3 regions of the Pseudoalteromonas sp. MMG005 genome follow, and region 3 is predicted to be linked to each of the others. Evidence: predicted binding sites of a transcription regulator. Region 3 holds the regulator's gene; each other region holds the start of a gene.
The links. The regulator sigma-54, encoded in region 3, starts transcription at its own class of promoters, with help from an activator protein. The targets are predictions, from matches to a motif close to GTTGGCACGNNNNTNGNNT.
Positions count from the first base shown of each region.

Region 1 (5,376 bases), on a different contig from region 3:
TTTAGTACGTATTAGCTCGATGATTATGGTGATGGCTGGGCTGGGGGCACAGAGTGTACCAACGAGAATAAAACTTGGACTGTCTGTAACGGTTACTTTTGCCGTGATGCCTGTTTTACCTACTTCGCAATTTAGTGACCTCTTCTCATTTTCTATGATTTTCGTTGTTATTCAACAAATGATCATTGGCATAGCCATTGGATTTGCATCTTTATTGCTACTTAATACATTTATTATTGCAGGGCAGATTTTGGCTATGCAAACGGGCCTTGGTTTTGCTTCTGTGGTTGACCCCGCTAATGGCTTGAGTGTCCCTGCGGTTGGTCAGTTTTACTTGATTTTAGCTACATTATTGTTTTTTGTTTTGAATGGTCATTTAATGATGATTCAAATGGTAGTGTTTAGTTTTCAAACTTTTCCAATTAATGGGCAATGGTGGATTGTCGATAATTATTGGCAAATAGTGAATTGGGGAGGGTGGATGTTTTCAACGGCAATGGCGTTATCCCTTGCACCGTTAACAGCCATGTTGGTGATTAATATTTCATTTGGCATTATGACCCGTGCTGCGCCGCAAATGAATATATTTGCAGTTGGTTTTGCATTTACCCTTGTTGCAGGTCTTACTATTATTTGGGCTACGTTAGGAAATTTTTTAGTGCAATATGAATTTCAATGGCTTAAGACAATTGAACTAATGTGCAATTTAATTGGTTGTACGGTGTAGCATATGGCAGAAGATTCGGGTCAAGAAAAAACGGAAGAACCCACGGGGAAAAAAATAGATGAGTCTCGTAAGAAAGGACAAGTTGCACGTTCGAAAGAGTTAGGGACCACATTTGTACTCATTTTTTCCTCAATATCATTGCTATTATATGGACCTGATATAGGAAAGGGGCTGTATAATATAATGGGCCGAGCATTGAGCCTAAACCGTAATGAAACATACGATACAACCAAGATGTTTTCTATATGGGGGGAGATGTTTTCCGAGCTTATTTTCCCAATGTCTATGTTTGTTTTTATCATTGTTATAGCCGCTATTGTTGGTAATACTTTACTCGGAGGTTTTAACTTTAGTTGGCAGGCTGCGGCACCTAAAGCCAGTAAAATGTCTCCGGCAAAAGGTATTAAAAGAATGCTAGGCCCACAGGCAGGCGTTGAACTAGTAAAAGCGGTACTTAAATTTGGATTGGTAGCAGGTTTTGCTATTTACTTGATAAACACTTTTTTTTATGAAATTTTGCATTTAAGTGTCGAGCAAATTCCCAGTAGTATTATTCACGCATTAGAAATTTTGGCATGGATGTTTTTAGCGTTAAGTTGTACTTTAATTATTATTTCAGCCATTGATGCTCCTTATCAAAGCTATAATCACCATAAACAGCTTAAAATGACGATGCAAGAAGTCAAAGATGAATATAAAAACTCGGAAGGTGATCCGCAAATTAAGGCACGTATCCGTCGCACCCAAAGAGAGATGTCCCAACGTCGCATGATACAAGATGTGCCTGACGCAGATGTGATTGTTACTAACCCAACGCACTATTCAGTTGCGTTAAAATACGATACGGAAAAAGCTGGTGCGCCCATTGTACTAGCGAAAGGTGTTGATGAATTAGCTATGCAAATAAGAAAGGTGGCAATAGGTAATGAAGTGCCTATTGTTGAATCACCAGCTTTAACACGTTCTTTATACCACACCACTGAAGTTGGTCATCAAATACCAGATCAATTGTTTACAGCCGTAGCACAAGTACTCGCTTTTGTATTTCAGTTAAAGCGCTTTCAAAAGGGCAGAGGCAAGCGACCGACAGCGCTTAATGAGGATCTACCTATTCCTAATGAGTTGAAACACTAAACTTCCCAGCTTTTTTAGACAAGGGTAACATTTATATATGTTCTGCATTTTTCATTGCGACCTTATAAATTGAGGGTTAGTAACTTTATGGCGCATAACTTGCTTTGTACTAGTCAGTGTCAATATTTTGTAGTTAGTAAGTTATGGATTTTAAAGCAGTTTTACAGCAAATCAATAGAGATAAGAAAGAATATGCAAAGGGTGTAGGTACCCCTCTAATGGTTCTGGCTGCGCTAGGCATGGTTATCTTACCGCTACCTCCTTTCTTACTAGATATTTTATTTTCTTTTAATATCGCGCTAGCACTAGTCGTTTTATTGGTAACAGTTTACACCATGAAACCGTTAGAGTTTGGTATGTTTCCAGCAGTGTTACTTATTGCAACAATTATGCGATTGGCATTAAATGTTGCGAGTACACGAGTTGTTTTGCTTGAAGGGCACAATGGTGGTGATGCGGCTGGTAAAGTCATTGAAGCATTTGGTTCGGTGGTAATCGGCGGAAATTACGCAGTTGGCTTAGTGGTCTTTTTAATTCTAATTATTATTAACTTTGTTGTAATCACGAAAGGTGCAGGGCGTATTTCCGAAGTATCAGCACGATTTACATTAGATGCGATGCCAGGAAAACAAATGGCGATAGATGCTGATTTAAATGCAGGGTTTATTAGTGCAGACGATGCCCGGGCTAGGCGAGAAGAAGTAACCCGTGAAGCTGACTTTTACGGCTCAATGGATGGTGCCAGTAAGTTTGTAAAAGGGGACGCTATTGCGGGTATTGTTATTTTAGCTATTAATATTATTGGCGGTTTATTTGTTGGTATGATCCAACATAATCTCGGGTTTGGTAAAGCAATGGAAGTTTATACTCTACTCACCATTGGAGACGGACTTGTGGCGCAATTACCGTCGTTGCTTCTGTCTATCGGCACTGCAATTGTTGTTACTAGACAAAATGAATCTCACAATATGGGAGACCAATTTAAGGCCCAACTTGGTAATGAAAAGTCATTATCAATAGCTGCCGCAATTTTGATTGTTATGGGACTTGTACCAGGGATGCCTCATGTTGCATTTTTGAGTTTAGGTGCATTACTCGGATATTTGGCGTATTACACTCAGTCCCAAAAAACAAAAGCAGAGGAAGTTAAGCAAGCGGAAGAAGCTAAAGGTGGTGACATCGCAGCTCGAAAACAAGATCAAAAAGAGCTTGGTTGGGACGACGTTCAGCCTGTGGATGTTATTGGGCTTGAAGTTGGTTACCGACTAATACCGTTGGTAGATCAAGCACAAGGTGGTGAATTATTAAGTAGAATTAAAGGTGTTCGTAAAAAGCTTTCCCAAGAACTGGGGTTTTTGGTTCCACCAGTACATATTAGAGATAACTTAGAGTTAGACCCCAATGCATACAATATTACTTTAATGGGAGTGGGGTCCGGAGATGGAGAATTAAAGCATGGTGATGAGCTTGCAATTAACCCAGGCCAAGTATTTGGTCCAATAAATGGTGTTGCTACAACCGATCCAGCGTTTGGATTAGAGGCTGTATGGATTAAACCTGAACAAAAAGATGAAGCGCATTCCCTTGGTTATACAGTCGTTGATGCAGCGACTGTCGTTGCAACACATATAAGCCAACTGTTGACTAATAATGCATCACTACTATTAGGTCATGAGGAAGTTCAGAACCTACTAGATATTTTGGCGAAAAGTCATCCGAGACTTGTTGAAGGTTTGGTGCCAGATGTATTACCTCTCACTACTATCGTTAAAGTATTGCAAAACCTACTCAATGAAGGAGTCGCAATTAGAGATATGCGGTCAATAATTCAAACGCTTGTAGAGTATGGTCCTCGTAGTCAAGACCCAGATGTACTCACCGCTGCTGTGCGAATCTCGTTACGACGATTGATTATCCAAGATGCAGTAGGAGCTGCGGAAGAAATCCCTGTCATAACATTGGCGCCTGAGTTGGAACAGATGTTGCATCAGTCACTTCAGAACGCAGGTGATGAAGGGGCAGGTATCGAACCAGGTCTTGCGGAGCGGCTTCAAGAATCGTTACGAGAAGCGCATCAAACGCAAGAAATGTTAGGTGACCCGTCTATTTTATTAACCTCAGGTATGTTGAGAAGTGTGCTCTCAAGATTTGTTAAATATACAATACCTGGACTTCGGGTGATGTCATACCAAGAAGTACCAGATGAAAGGCAAATCAAGATTGTGAGCTCAGTTGGACAATAATAGGACTCAAGGGGTTGTAACATGAAAATTAAACGTTTTTTTGCTAAAGATATGCGAACAGCATTAAAGGAAGTCAAAGAAGAACTTGGCGTTGATGCTGTAATCATGTCAAATAAAAAGTTGGCAGATGGTGTTGAGATCGTTGCAGCGGTAGATAATGACCGAGAATTAGTGAAACAACCTCAGGTTTCAGAAAATATAACAGAGACGGTTGCGCAACCAAAACCACAGCCGCAATCACAACCGCCTAGATTTGTACGTCCAGAGCCTCAAAGAGCACGGCCTGAGCCACAAGCCCAGGTTGCAGATAGCTTACAAGCTCTGTTAGAGCGTCAAGCACCTCGTCCCCGTTCTCCTGAGTTGGCATCGATGTTTTCACAATCTGGTATAGATACGGACCAAGTATTCAATAAGCATGCAGAAGCCGGAGCTCAATATGGTTCAGCGAGACAACGTCAAAGCACACCGACTCAACAAAGTCATGTTAGACCAACGAAATCAAAACCTATAGATATTTCAGCTCGTCACACAGGGAGCAACGCTGATTGGCAGTTTGAGGATGAATTAGAGTCTGGGTTTGGTGATGATATAGCTAAACAGTCAGATGAAGTCCAGCCAGACGAAATGACGTCGATGCGCGAAGAAATGAATGCAATTCGTCAGTTGCTAGAGCACCAAGTTTCCGGGTTGATGCAACAAGATATGGCACGCAGAGATCCTACTAGAGCCTGTTTAATTGATCGCCTGCAAGGCATGGGGATTGATTCAGAGGTTGCTGAACAAATGGCGTGTTTTATTCCAGATGATGTTTCGCGCAAAGAAGCATGGAATGCATTACTTAATATGGTCGTAAACCAAATGCATACAACCAATAATGATATTTTACGCCAAGGTGGTGTTTATGCGTTAGTTGGCCCAACTGGTGTGGGTAAAACAACAACTGTGGCAAAACTTGCTGCATTAGGTGCACAAAAATATGGTGCTGACAAAGTAGCGTTAATTACGACAGATACGTATAGAATAGGTGCTTATGAGCAGTTAGCGACATATGGCCGAATTATAGGTTGTCCAGTAAAGCAAGTAAAAGATGCTAATGAATTAGCAGAAGTTTTGTATCATTTACGCAATAAGCGTCTAGTATTAATAGACACAGCAGGAATGAGTCAAAGAGATTTGCGATTAACAGAACAATTAAATACTTTAATGCGTAGCGCAAGAGTTGATATTAGAAGTTATTTAGTATTAAGTGCGACTTCACAGATGCATGTTTTA
Region 1 is NZ_JAGJEK010000014.1:134,252-139,627, forward strand. Features, by position in the region: gene fliR (flagellar biosynthetic protein FliR) at 1-727, shown strand, start outside; gene flhB (flagellar biosynthesis protein FlhB) at 731-1,861, shown strand; gene flhA (flagellar biosynthesis protein FlhA) at 2,005-4,104, shown strand; gene flhF (flagellar biosynthesis protein FlhF) at 4,126-5,376, shown strand, end outside.
Region 1: the regulator sigma-54 is predicted to act here: its motif matches at 1,948-1,966, upstream of flhA (flagellar biosynthesis protein FlhA).

Region 2 (5,376 bases), on a different contig from region 3:
GGTAAGTTTGATGTTATATTTTGCCGTAATGTGCTGATTTACTTTTCCCCAGAAGTGAAAGCAAAAATCATAGCTCAATTTGCCCAAGCTCTAAATCCCAAAGGGTATTTGTTTCTTGGTGCATCGGAATCAATGGCGGGCTTGAGTGATGAGTTTGATATGATCCGTTGTAACCCTGGAATTATATACCAGAAAAAATAATAACTTAAGGCGGTTTTTACCGCCTTTTTTATTTTGGCCTAAGAATTGCTTTAACTCCATATAGTCAAATTTTTGGAGTTACGTTATGGCGATTAGTTTTGATAAAGCCTTAGGTGTTCACCCCCAGACAATAGCCATCCGCTCTCAGCGAGCAGAAATATTAGCAAGTAACATTGCTAATGCGGATACCCCTGGTTACAAAGCAAAAGATATTGATTTTGCACGAGCATTTAAAGCGGCAAAATCTAACCAGCAAAGTGGCAATACAATGCTGCGCACCAATGACAAACATCTCTCCGGTGGTACTAAATTAAACAGCGGTGTAGAGCTATTTCGTAATCCAAATCAAACAGATACGGGCGATGGTAATTCAGTTGATATACAAGTGGAACGAAACTTGTATGTACAGAATGCATTAGAGTATCAAGCAAGTTTGCAATTTCTCACAGGTAAATTTAAAGGGTTGAAAAAAGCCCTAGGCGGTCAAGGAGCTTAATTATGAGTTTATATAATGTATTTGACATAGCGGGTTCAGGAATGAGTGCGCAAAACATACGCCTAAATACCACTGCGAGTAATATTTCTAACGCAAATAGCATTAGTTCAAGCCAAAATGAGGTGTATCGAGCAAGGCACCCTGTATTTGCAGCTGAACTTACTAAAGCAAATGAATTACAAAATGCAAACTCAGCAGGCGCATCAGTGGGAGTTAAGGTATTGGGGATCGTTGAAAGTGATAAACCACTTCAGGTTGAATATAGTCCCAATCATCCAAGTGCCGACAAAGATGGGTATATCTATAAACCAAATGTGAATGTAGTTGAGGAGATGACAAATATGATTTCCGCTTCACGTTCGTATCAAACAAATGTTCAGGTGGCAGATGCAGCAAAACAAATGCTGAGTAAAACTCTGCTACTTGGTCAGCGTTAACGGGGGCACTAGCCAATGAATAGCGAAGTAAGTCAAACGTCCAGTCATATTGATTCGTTACGGTGGCCAGATAAACAAAAGCCAGTAGAAAAAGATGATACGTTAAAGCAAGAGGATTTCTTTGCCTTGCTTACCCAGCAGTTATCTTATCAAGATCCGAGCAAACCTGCTGATAATGACCAAATGATCGCACAAATGACGAGCTTTACAATGGCGGAAGGTATTTCAAATTTGAATACAAAATTTGAGTCTTTGTCTGCATCAATGACATCCAATTCTGCGTTACAAGCATCAACCCTAGTTGGTAAGAAAGCGTTACTTGAATCGGATACTTTGGAGTTAAGTGCTAGCGGTTCAGCGCGAGGCTCTATTATTTCTGCTAAGCCGACAGAGAAATTGGTCGTAAATATCTATGATGAGTCAAACCAATTAGTTCGCTCAATTGATATGGGGGAACAAAAAGCAGGTGCAATTCGGTTCGAGTGGGATGGCAAGAATGGGGATGGTGAACCTATGCCCGAAGGGGATTATGAGATAAAGGCAGAAGCAAATATTAACGGCGAATTTACTAGCCTGCCGACAGCAACCTTTAAAAATATCGATAGTGTCAATGTTAATGGCGCTAACGGAATAATCATCAACACAAAAGCGGGCGCGGTAAGACTTACTGACGTCGCTGAAATCGCTTAATTCAAAGTTTATAGAATAGGCCTTACGTACAAGAGGTAAGAGTATGAGTTTTAATATTGCATTAACAGGTTTAGCGGCTGCTCAAAAAGATCTGGACACCACCGCAAATAACATTGCAAACGTAAATACCACGGGTTTTAAAGAATCTCGGGCTGAATTTGCTGATGTTTATGCATCATCAGTATTTAGTTCAGGAAAAACTAAAAATGGTGATGGTGCACAAACGACTATGGTTGCTCAGCAATTTCACCAAGGTTCATTGCAATTTACAGCCAATTCGTTAGATTTGGCAATCACAGGTGAAGGTTATTTTGCTACGAGCTCTGAATTAGGCTCGCAGGATTATAGTTATACGCGAGCTGGTGCATTTAAGTTAAATAAGGATAATTTTATCTCAGATGCGCAAGGTAATTTCTTACAAGGGTTTCCTGTAGACCCAAGTACAGGTGCAACTACGTCAGTGAGTTTAAGTACTGCATCGGCAATGCAAATCCCAGATGCATCAGGAGCTCCGAGAGCGACAACTAATGTATATTCTTCGTTTAACCTTGATTCAAGAGCGTCGCAACCGACAATTGCTTTTGATCCAGCAGTTGGTGCATCGTTCAATAGTTCAACGTCTACCACGGTGTATGACTCGTTAGGCGAACCTCACACGGTACAACTTTATTTCAGAAAAACAGCCACAGCCAATAATTGGGAGGTATTTGGTACCATAGATAATAAGCCTTTCACGTCTGATGGTACAGCAGGGGCGGGTGGTCCACACCCTATTGCTGGGTTTACATTTGATGCAACAGGTTTACCGAGCTCGACGATCCCATACTCTGCGGCAGGGGTTGCTGGTGCAGCCGTACCGGTAGTTGCTGGTGGGACCTTTGGTGCACTGCCTTTACCAAGTGGTGCAGGTACAGGCCTTTCAACGTTGTTAACTAATGGTGCTACGTTTCCAGCTCCACTGAGCATGAATTGGCGTGATGAAGCGAATACCACTAATAAATTACCAACTCAATATGCGAGCCGCTTTGAAGTGAAAGCACTAGAGCAAGATGGTGCAACAGTAGGGCGTTTAGCTGGAGTAGATATTGGTGCAGATGGTAAAATTGTAGCCTCATATAGTAACGGTGATTCAACATTTTTAGGGCAAGTGGCTATGGTCCGCTTTTCTAACTCCCAAGGACTTCAACAAGTGGGAGGCACTTCCTGGAAAAAGAGCTTAACCTCAGGAGAGCCAATTGCGGGAGAGCCAAACTCCGGAACGCTCGGGTCAATCAATTCTTCGGCGTTGGAACAATCAAATGTAAACTTGACGAATGAGCTTGTTGATTTGATAAGTGCACAGAGAAACTTTCAGGCGAACTCCCGAGCGTTAGAAGTGAATTCAACATTACAACAAGCAATATTACAGATTCGATAACGAACTAATTCTAAAGGCCGCATATGCGGCCTTTTTATGTTTCCCTCCTTGGTCCGCCATTAACTCTATTTACCTTACTTATCTACACTCTACCGTCAAAATTTAATTGGCATTATAATTGCAGTGTTCTTTATATGATGAATTTTTAGGTCAATGCAATGGATAAAATGCTCTATATCGCTATGTCTGGTGCGAAACAAAACCTGCGTGGTGTGGCTATTAAAGCAAATAATTTAGCCAATGCAAATACGACCGGGTTTAAGTCAGATTTTGCTCAAGCACGTTCCATGCAGGCATTTGGTGAAGGGTTACCGACTCGGGTGTTTGCTATGCAAGAGCGGCCTGGTACGAATATGACCAGCGGCGCGATTGTTGAAACCGGGCGAGATCTAGATATCGCGGTGTCTGATAAGTCTTGGATAAGTGTCATGGATAAAAGTGGCAAAGAAGCTTATACCAAAGTTGGGACGCTGAATATTACTGCTGATGGAGCGCTGGTAACTAGTCATGGGCGTCAAGTTGTTGGTGAAAGTGGTCCTATTATTTTACCTATTCCGGTAGAGAAGGTGACATTCAGCGATGACGGGTCGATTCAAGTGCGCCCTCAGGGGGCACCTGCAAACTTTTTGGAAGTGGTAGATCGTTTAAAGATCATTGAAGCAGATAATACCAAATTAGAAAAAGGAAATGATGGTTTATTCAGGCCAAAAGAAGGCTCGCTAGATGATGGTTTATGTGGTTTTTGTGATGTATCACCCACAGCAAAAGTAATGAGCGGTGCCTTAGAAATGTCTAATGTAAATCCTGTGCATGAGATGGTCGATATGATTAATCATCAGCGGCAGTTTGAAATGCAAATGAAACTAATGAAAACAGCAGAAGAAATTGACGAACGTCATGTATCACTGCTGCGTATAGTCTAACGAAGTGAGGTATATGTTATGAATCCAGCGTTATGGATCAGTAAAACCGGCCTAGATGCCCAGCAAACTGATATATCGGTAATTTCGAATAACCTCGCGAATGCTAGTACTGTAGGTTACAAGAAGAGCAGAGCAATTTTTGAAGATTTACTTTATCAAAATATTAATCAGCCGGGTGGTCGTTCGTCACAAGATACAGAGTTACCCTCAGGACTAATGCTCGGTGCGGGGGCTAAGGTTGTTGCAAACCAAAAGAATTTCTCCCAAGGTAATATGCTTAGTACTGAAAACTCCTTAGATTGGATGATCCAAGGTCCTGGTTTTTTTGAAATTCAAATGCCAGATGGCACCATTGGGTATAGCCGTAATGGCCAATTTACGACCGATGAGAATGGTAGAGTGGTTACTTCAGGTGCAGGTTTCCCTGTGCAACCAGAAATGAATGTGCCAGATGATGCTAAGTCGATCACAATCTCACAAGACGGCGAAGTATCAGTGAGAGTCGCAGGGCAAGCACAAAATACGGTTATTGGGCAATTAGTTATAAGTGACTTTATTAACCCATCTGGTTTAGAGCCAATGGGTCAGAATTTATATACGGAAACAGCGGTGAGTGGAGCACCAGTGCAAGGGAATCCAGGTGCGGATGGGTTAGGTTCTATAGTGCAAGGAGCACTGGAGACATCTAATGTCAATGTGACTGAAGAGTTGGTCAACTTAATTGAAACCCAGCGAGTCTATGAAATGAACTCAAAAGTGATTTCTTCAGTGGATGAGATGCTGAGTTATATCAATCAACAGTTATAAATTTTAGGAGGTTGTATGCGTGCTTTATGTATGATTGTGGCGGCATTGATTTTGCTTTCTGGTTGCGTGTCGACACAAAATAGTGAGGTTGTGCGTGATGACCCTTATTATGCACCTATGTATCCAGAACAAGATTTAGAGCAAGTCGTTGCGACTGGGTCATTATTTAATCCAAATCGTTCGAATGATTTATATGCAGATAAGAAAGCGCTACGCACAGGCGATATCATTACTGTTGTACTAAGAGAGTCAACACAAGCATCTAAAGCAGCGAACAGTGAAACCGATAAAGAAACGGATTTAAAACTAGATCCGGTATTAGGCTTTAATGGTACGCCGGTAAATATTGGCGGAGATAATATTCAATTTGGTTTAGGGTCCGAGTCATCCTTTAAAGGTGACAGT
Region 2 is NZ_JAGJEK010000014.1:69,546-74,921, forward strand. Features, by position in the region: gene J8M01_RS12395 (protein-glutamate O-methyltransferase CheR) at 1-201, shown strand, start outside; gene flgB (flagellar basal body rod protein FlgB) at 287-697, shown strand; gene flgC (flagellar basal body rod protein FlgC) at 700-1,134, shown strand; gene J8M01_RS12410 (flagellar hook assembly protein FlgD) at 1,150-1,824, shown strand; gene flgE (flagellar hook protein FlgE) at 1,868-3,241, shown strand; gene J8M01_RS12420 (flagellar basal body rod protein FlgF) at 3,400-4,164, shown strand; gene flgG (flagellar basal-body rod protein FlgG) at 4,183-4,971, shown strand; gene flgH (flagellar basal body L-ring protein FlgH) at 4,987-5,376, shown strand, end outside.
Region 2: the regulator sigma-54 is predicted to act here: its motif matches at 3,347-3,365, upstream of J8M01_RS12420 (flagellar basal body rod protein FlgF).

Region 3 (5,376 bases):
TATTAAGTGCCACGGCGAGTGAGGTTCGATATGATGTAGCGAATAAAAAGCTGACAATCAAAGGTGATGCAGAAATTAACCAAGCAGGCCAAATCATAAAAGCACAATCCATAATTTACGATATGGATAAACAATTAATAAATGCTGAAAAAGGTAATGAAAATACTGGCCGAGTGCACACAATTCTAGTCCCAGAAAAAAAATCGAATAAAGAACAAGGCAAATAATAAATGAGTACTTTGACTGCAACCGCTTTGGCTAAAAGCTACAAAGGACGACAAGTCGTAAAAAATGTCAGCCTTGCCGTCGAGGCAGGCAGTATTGTTGGCTTGCTAGGCCCCAACGGGGCAGGTAAAACGACCAGTTTTTATATGATTGTTGGATTAGTGCCAAGCGATAACGGTACCGTAACCATTGATGACCACGATATCACCCTGTTACCGATGCACAGTCGAGCAAGGCTAGGCATAGGTTATTTACCGCAAGAATCTTCCATCTTTCGAAAGTTAACCGTTTACCAGAACTTAATGGCTATTTTAGAAACTCGTAATGAACTGAGTAAACCTGATCGAGAGCAAATTCTTAATGAATTATTAGATGAATTCAACATCCAACATATACGTACAAGTCAAGGTATGGCATTGTCAGGAGGTGAACGTCGAAGAGTCGAAATTGCTCGCGCTTTAGCCGCAAACCCAAAATTTATCCTGTTAGATGAGCCTTTTGCTGGTGTTGACCCAATTTCGGTGTTAGATATAAAGAAAATTATCGAACATTTAAAAAAACGCGGTATAGGTGTTCTGATCACAGATCATAATGTACGAGAAACACTTGATGTGTGCGAAAAAGCATACATAGTTTCACATGGTGAATTAATTGCATCAGGTACTCCAGAACACGTGCTAGCCGATCAAACTGTTCGAGATGTCTACCTAGGTGAACAATTCAGGCTATAGTTATAGTATCTAGGTAATTTTAATAATTGATTAATAGAAAGGATTGTTAGAGATACATGAGGCAATCGTTACAGCTGCGCATGGGTCAGCAATTAACCATGACACCCCAATTACAACAGGCTATCCGCTTGTTGCAATTGAGCACGCTAGATCTCCAACAAGAAATCCAAGAAGCCTTGGACAGCAACCCATTACTGGAAGTTGAAGAATCAGAGCATGAAAACGACAACGAAAATATAGAAAAAGAACATAAAGAGCTCTCGAAAGAAGAATCTAATTCAGACAGTATTGAAGAAGCTCCAGTCAGTGACTATGAGCTTGATGCAGACGCGGCTATGAGTAAAGACACTGTTAGCGAAGAACTTGCGATGGATGTCACATGGGATGAATACATGAGTGCTGCACCAGCAACAAGCAGCGGCCCTATGCCTGAAGACGAAAACATGTACCAAGGCGCAACCACCGAATCGCTCCATGAATACTTAATGTGGCAACTAGAACTGACCCCGTTTAGTGATACTGATAGAGGGATCGCTGTCGCCATTGTGGAAGCCGTGGATGATGGTGGTTTATTAACCTTATCGACCGATGAAATCTTAGAAAGCCTTAATGACGAGAGTTCAGAAGATGCCATTGAACTTGATGAAATTGAGGCTGTCCTGAAACGCATTCAATTATTTGACCCCGTCGGCATTGCTGCTCGTAGCTTGCAAGAATGTTTATGTATCCAGCTTAATCAGTTTGATAAAAGTACACCTTGGCTGGAGCATACTAAACACGTGCTCACCGAACACATTGACTTACTTGCAAGTCGAGACTATCGAACGCTCATGAAAAAGACTAAGCTGAAAGAGTCCGATTTAAAAGAAGTTATGACTCTAATACACAGCTTAAATCCAAAACCTGCGGCCAGTATCATCCGCGAAGAGTCTGAATATGTCATACCTGATGTCTCTGTGAAAAAAGTGAAAGGCCGATGGTTAGTTGAATTAAACCCTGATTCAATGCCGAAAATTAGAGTCAATGATCACTATGCGGCGATGTCTCGTTCAATGAAATCAAGCACTGATAGTCAATTTATTCGCTCGCATTTACAAGAAGCTAAATGGTTTATTAAAAGCTTAGAAAGCCGCAATGATACGTTAATGAAAGTAACTAATTGCATTGTGCAGCAACAACAGGCATTCTTTGAACATGGCCCTGAAGCAATGAAACCTATGGTGCTAAATGATGTGGCTGAAATGGTAGAGATGCATGAATCCACTATTTCACGTGTCACAACACAAAAATATATGCACACACCTAGGGGCATTTTTGAGTTGAAATATTTCTTCTCGAGCCATGTGAGTACCGAAAACGGAGGTGAATGCTCTTCCACAGCGATTAGAGCATTGATCAAAAAGCTCATTGCCGCCGAAAATACTGCTAAGCCATTAAGTGATAGCAAAATTGCGGATATATTGGCAGAGCAAGGAATCAAAGTGGCCCGACGTACGATAGCAAAATATCGGGAGTCGTTAGCCATTCCACCGTCGAATCAGCGTAAAAGCTTGATATAAGACGTAATACCAAAGAAGGAAAATGCTTATGCAACTAAATTTAACTGGTCGTCACGTAGAAGTAACTGAATCACTAAGAGACTATGTCAACACCAAGTTTGCGAAGCTAGAAAGGCACTTTGATCATATCAATAATGTGCATGTGATTTTAGATGTTGAAAAACTCGTACAAAAAGCCGAAGCGACCTTACACTTAAGCGGAGCAGAAGTATTTGCCTCTACCGAGCATCAAGATATGTATGCTGCTATTGATGGTTTGGTTGACAAGCTAGACAGACAAGTAATCAAACACAAAGAAAAGCTTACTCGACATTAACCATGAAACTTAGCTCAATAATCAACAAGGACTGCAGTAAAGCTGCGGTCCTTTTTAATAGCAAAAAACGTATTCTCGAATACGTTAGCGAACTTACACATGAACAGTTACCCCACCTAGAACAGCATGATGTTTTATCTGCGCTCATGTCACGAGAGAAGCTAGGCAGTACTGGAATTGGTAAAGGCATCGCTATTCCACATGGCAGAATGCAAGGTATCGAACAAGTTTTTGCGATGATATTAGTTAGTAAAAAATCGGTTCCATTCGATGCCATAGACAATCGTCCAGTCGATATTTTTGTTGCACTCATTGTACCTGAAGGTGATAATCAACAGCATCTGAAAACACTCGCTGCAATTGCTGAAAGCTTAAAAGATAAAGAGTTCTGTAAGCAATTGAGACATGCCAGCAATGATACCGAGCTCTATAGTATTATTAAGGCTCAAGATTAGTAAATAGGGGATAATTGTGGAATTAATCATTATTAGTGGTCGCTCTGGTTCTGGGAAGTCCGTTGCATTAAGAGTGTTAGAAGATTTAGGCTACTATTGTGTTGACAATATTCCGGTCAATTTACTTCCGTCTTTGGTTAGAAGCGTGTCTGAGAGCTATGACAAAATTGCAGTCAGTATTGATGTGCGTAACTTGCCAAAACAACAGCAAGAGTTCAACGATATTCTTGAGTATTTACCAGGGTTTGCTAATCCGATATTATTTTACTTGGACAGTGATGATCAAACATTGATCAAACGCTTTTCTGAAACTCGCAGGCTACACCCACTCTCTATAAATAACTTACCGTTAGATCTAGCCATTAAAGAAGAAAAGCAGCTATTGGATGTACTGATCACCAGTGCCGATGTATTTATTGATACAACCGACCTCAGTGTCCACCAGTTAGCTGAATCTATCCGTGAGCGGATTTTAGGTAAAAAAGATAAACAACTAATTATTACCTTTTTATCTTTTGGCTTTAAACACGGCATGCCAAAAGATGCTGATTATGTGTTTGATGCACGCTTCCTGCCTAACCCTCATTGGGAACCAGAACTAAAACCACTAACGGGCTTAGATCAACCCGTTCAAGAGTATTTAGCTGGGCATAGCATCGTACAAAAATTCACTTGGCAAATTCAAACTTTTGTACAAACGTGGTTACCTCATCTTGAACGTAATAACCGCAGTTATCTTACCATCGCTATCGGCTGTACAGGCGGGCAACATCGCTCTGTGTATTTAGCGCAAACAATTGGAGAAAGTTTTCAACGATCTCATCCAAATGTTCAGATCCGTCATCGTGAGCAAAACAATTAATACAATGTGTTATGAGGATACTTTCTTAATTCAGAATAAGTGTGGTCTGCATGCCAGAGCCGCAACAGTACTGGCACAACTGGCCATCAAGTTCGACGCAAAAATTACCTTATACCAAGATGATAGAGAAGCTGCTGGCGACAGTGTTTTGGCATTACTTTTGTTAGAAAGTAGCCAAGGGAAATACGTAAGGATCAAGTGCGAAGGGCCTGATGCTCAATCTGCCTTAAACGCGATTGGTACCTTGATAGAACAAAAATTTCACGAGCAAGAATAACTTTCCAAGCACAAGAAGTTAATATTATTACCTCTCTCTCACATGGCAACACACTCTAAAGTACGTTAAACTCTCAAGCCAAAGGCTGCGTACCTCTGCACCACTCAATTTCTTATTATATAGTATAAAATCACCTGGGTACGCGTAAAGATACTAACAAAACAACATAATTAGGACGCCTATGCCTGAAGCGCTTGAACAAGATTATACGCTACAACAACTCCAGCAAGTCACGCTTGCGCTTAATAGTGGACAATTTGTTCAAGTCAGGCGAATTTTAGCAGAAACAGCTCCATGTGATACGGCCCTATTACTTGAGTCTTCACCGCACAAAGTCCGTACCCAGCTTTGGAAGCTGGTCGACCCTGATATACAAGGTGACGTACTGGAAGAACTGTCTGAAGATGTGCGTCTTGGCATTATCGCAAAAATGGACCCTGAGCTTATTGCCGCCGCTACGGAAGATATGGGTGATGATGACTTAGGAGAAGTACTACGGGGCTTACCTGATACCATCTACCTCGACGTTGTCGGTAGTATGGACACACAAGATCGTGAACGTGCCACTCAAGCGCTATCGTATCAAGAACGCTCTGCTGGCGCACTGATGAACAGCGATACAGTCACAATCCGAGCTGATGTGTCATTAGATGTTGTATTACGCTACTTGCGGTTGAAAGGCGAGCTACCAGACGGCACTGATGATTTATATGTAGTAGATAAAGACAACTGCTTTATCGGTGCTATGCCATTGAGTACACTGTTAACCAACCCGCCGGATAAACTGGTTCATGACCTCATGGACGAAGATAAAGAATCGATCCCTATTTCAATGGATGAAACCGAAGTCGCACAACTATTTGAGCGTCATAATTGGATTTCTGCGGCGGTTGTCGATGATAATAACCACCTACTAGGGCGAATTACAATTGATGACATCGTCGATGTTAT
Region 3 is NZ_JAGJEK010000020.1:72,488-77,863, forward strand. Features, by position in the region: gene lptA (lipopolysaccharide transport periplasmic protein LptA) at 1-227, shown strand, start outside; gene lptB (LPS export ABC transporter ATP-binding protein) at 231-956, shown strand; gene J8M01_RS16390 (RNA polymerase factor sigma-54) at 1,013-2,515, shown strand; gene hpf (ribosome hibernation promoting factor) at 2,544-2,831, shown strand; gene J8M01_RS16400 (PTS sugar transporter subunit IIA) at 2,834-3,286, shown strand; gene rapZ (RNase adapter RapZ) at 3,303-4,148, shown strand; gene J8M01_RS16410 (HPr family phosphocarrier protein) at 4,153-4,425, shown strand; gene mgtE (magnesium transporter) at 4,607-5,376, shown strand, end outside.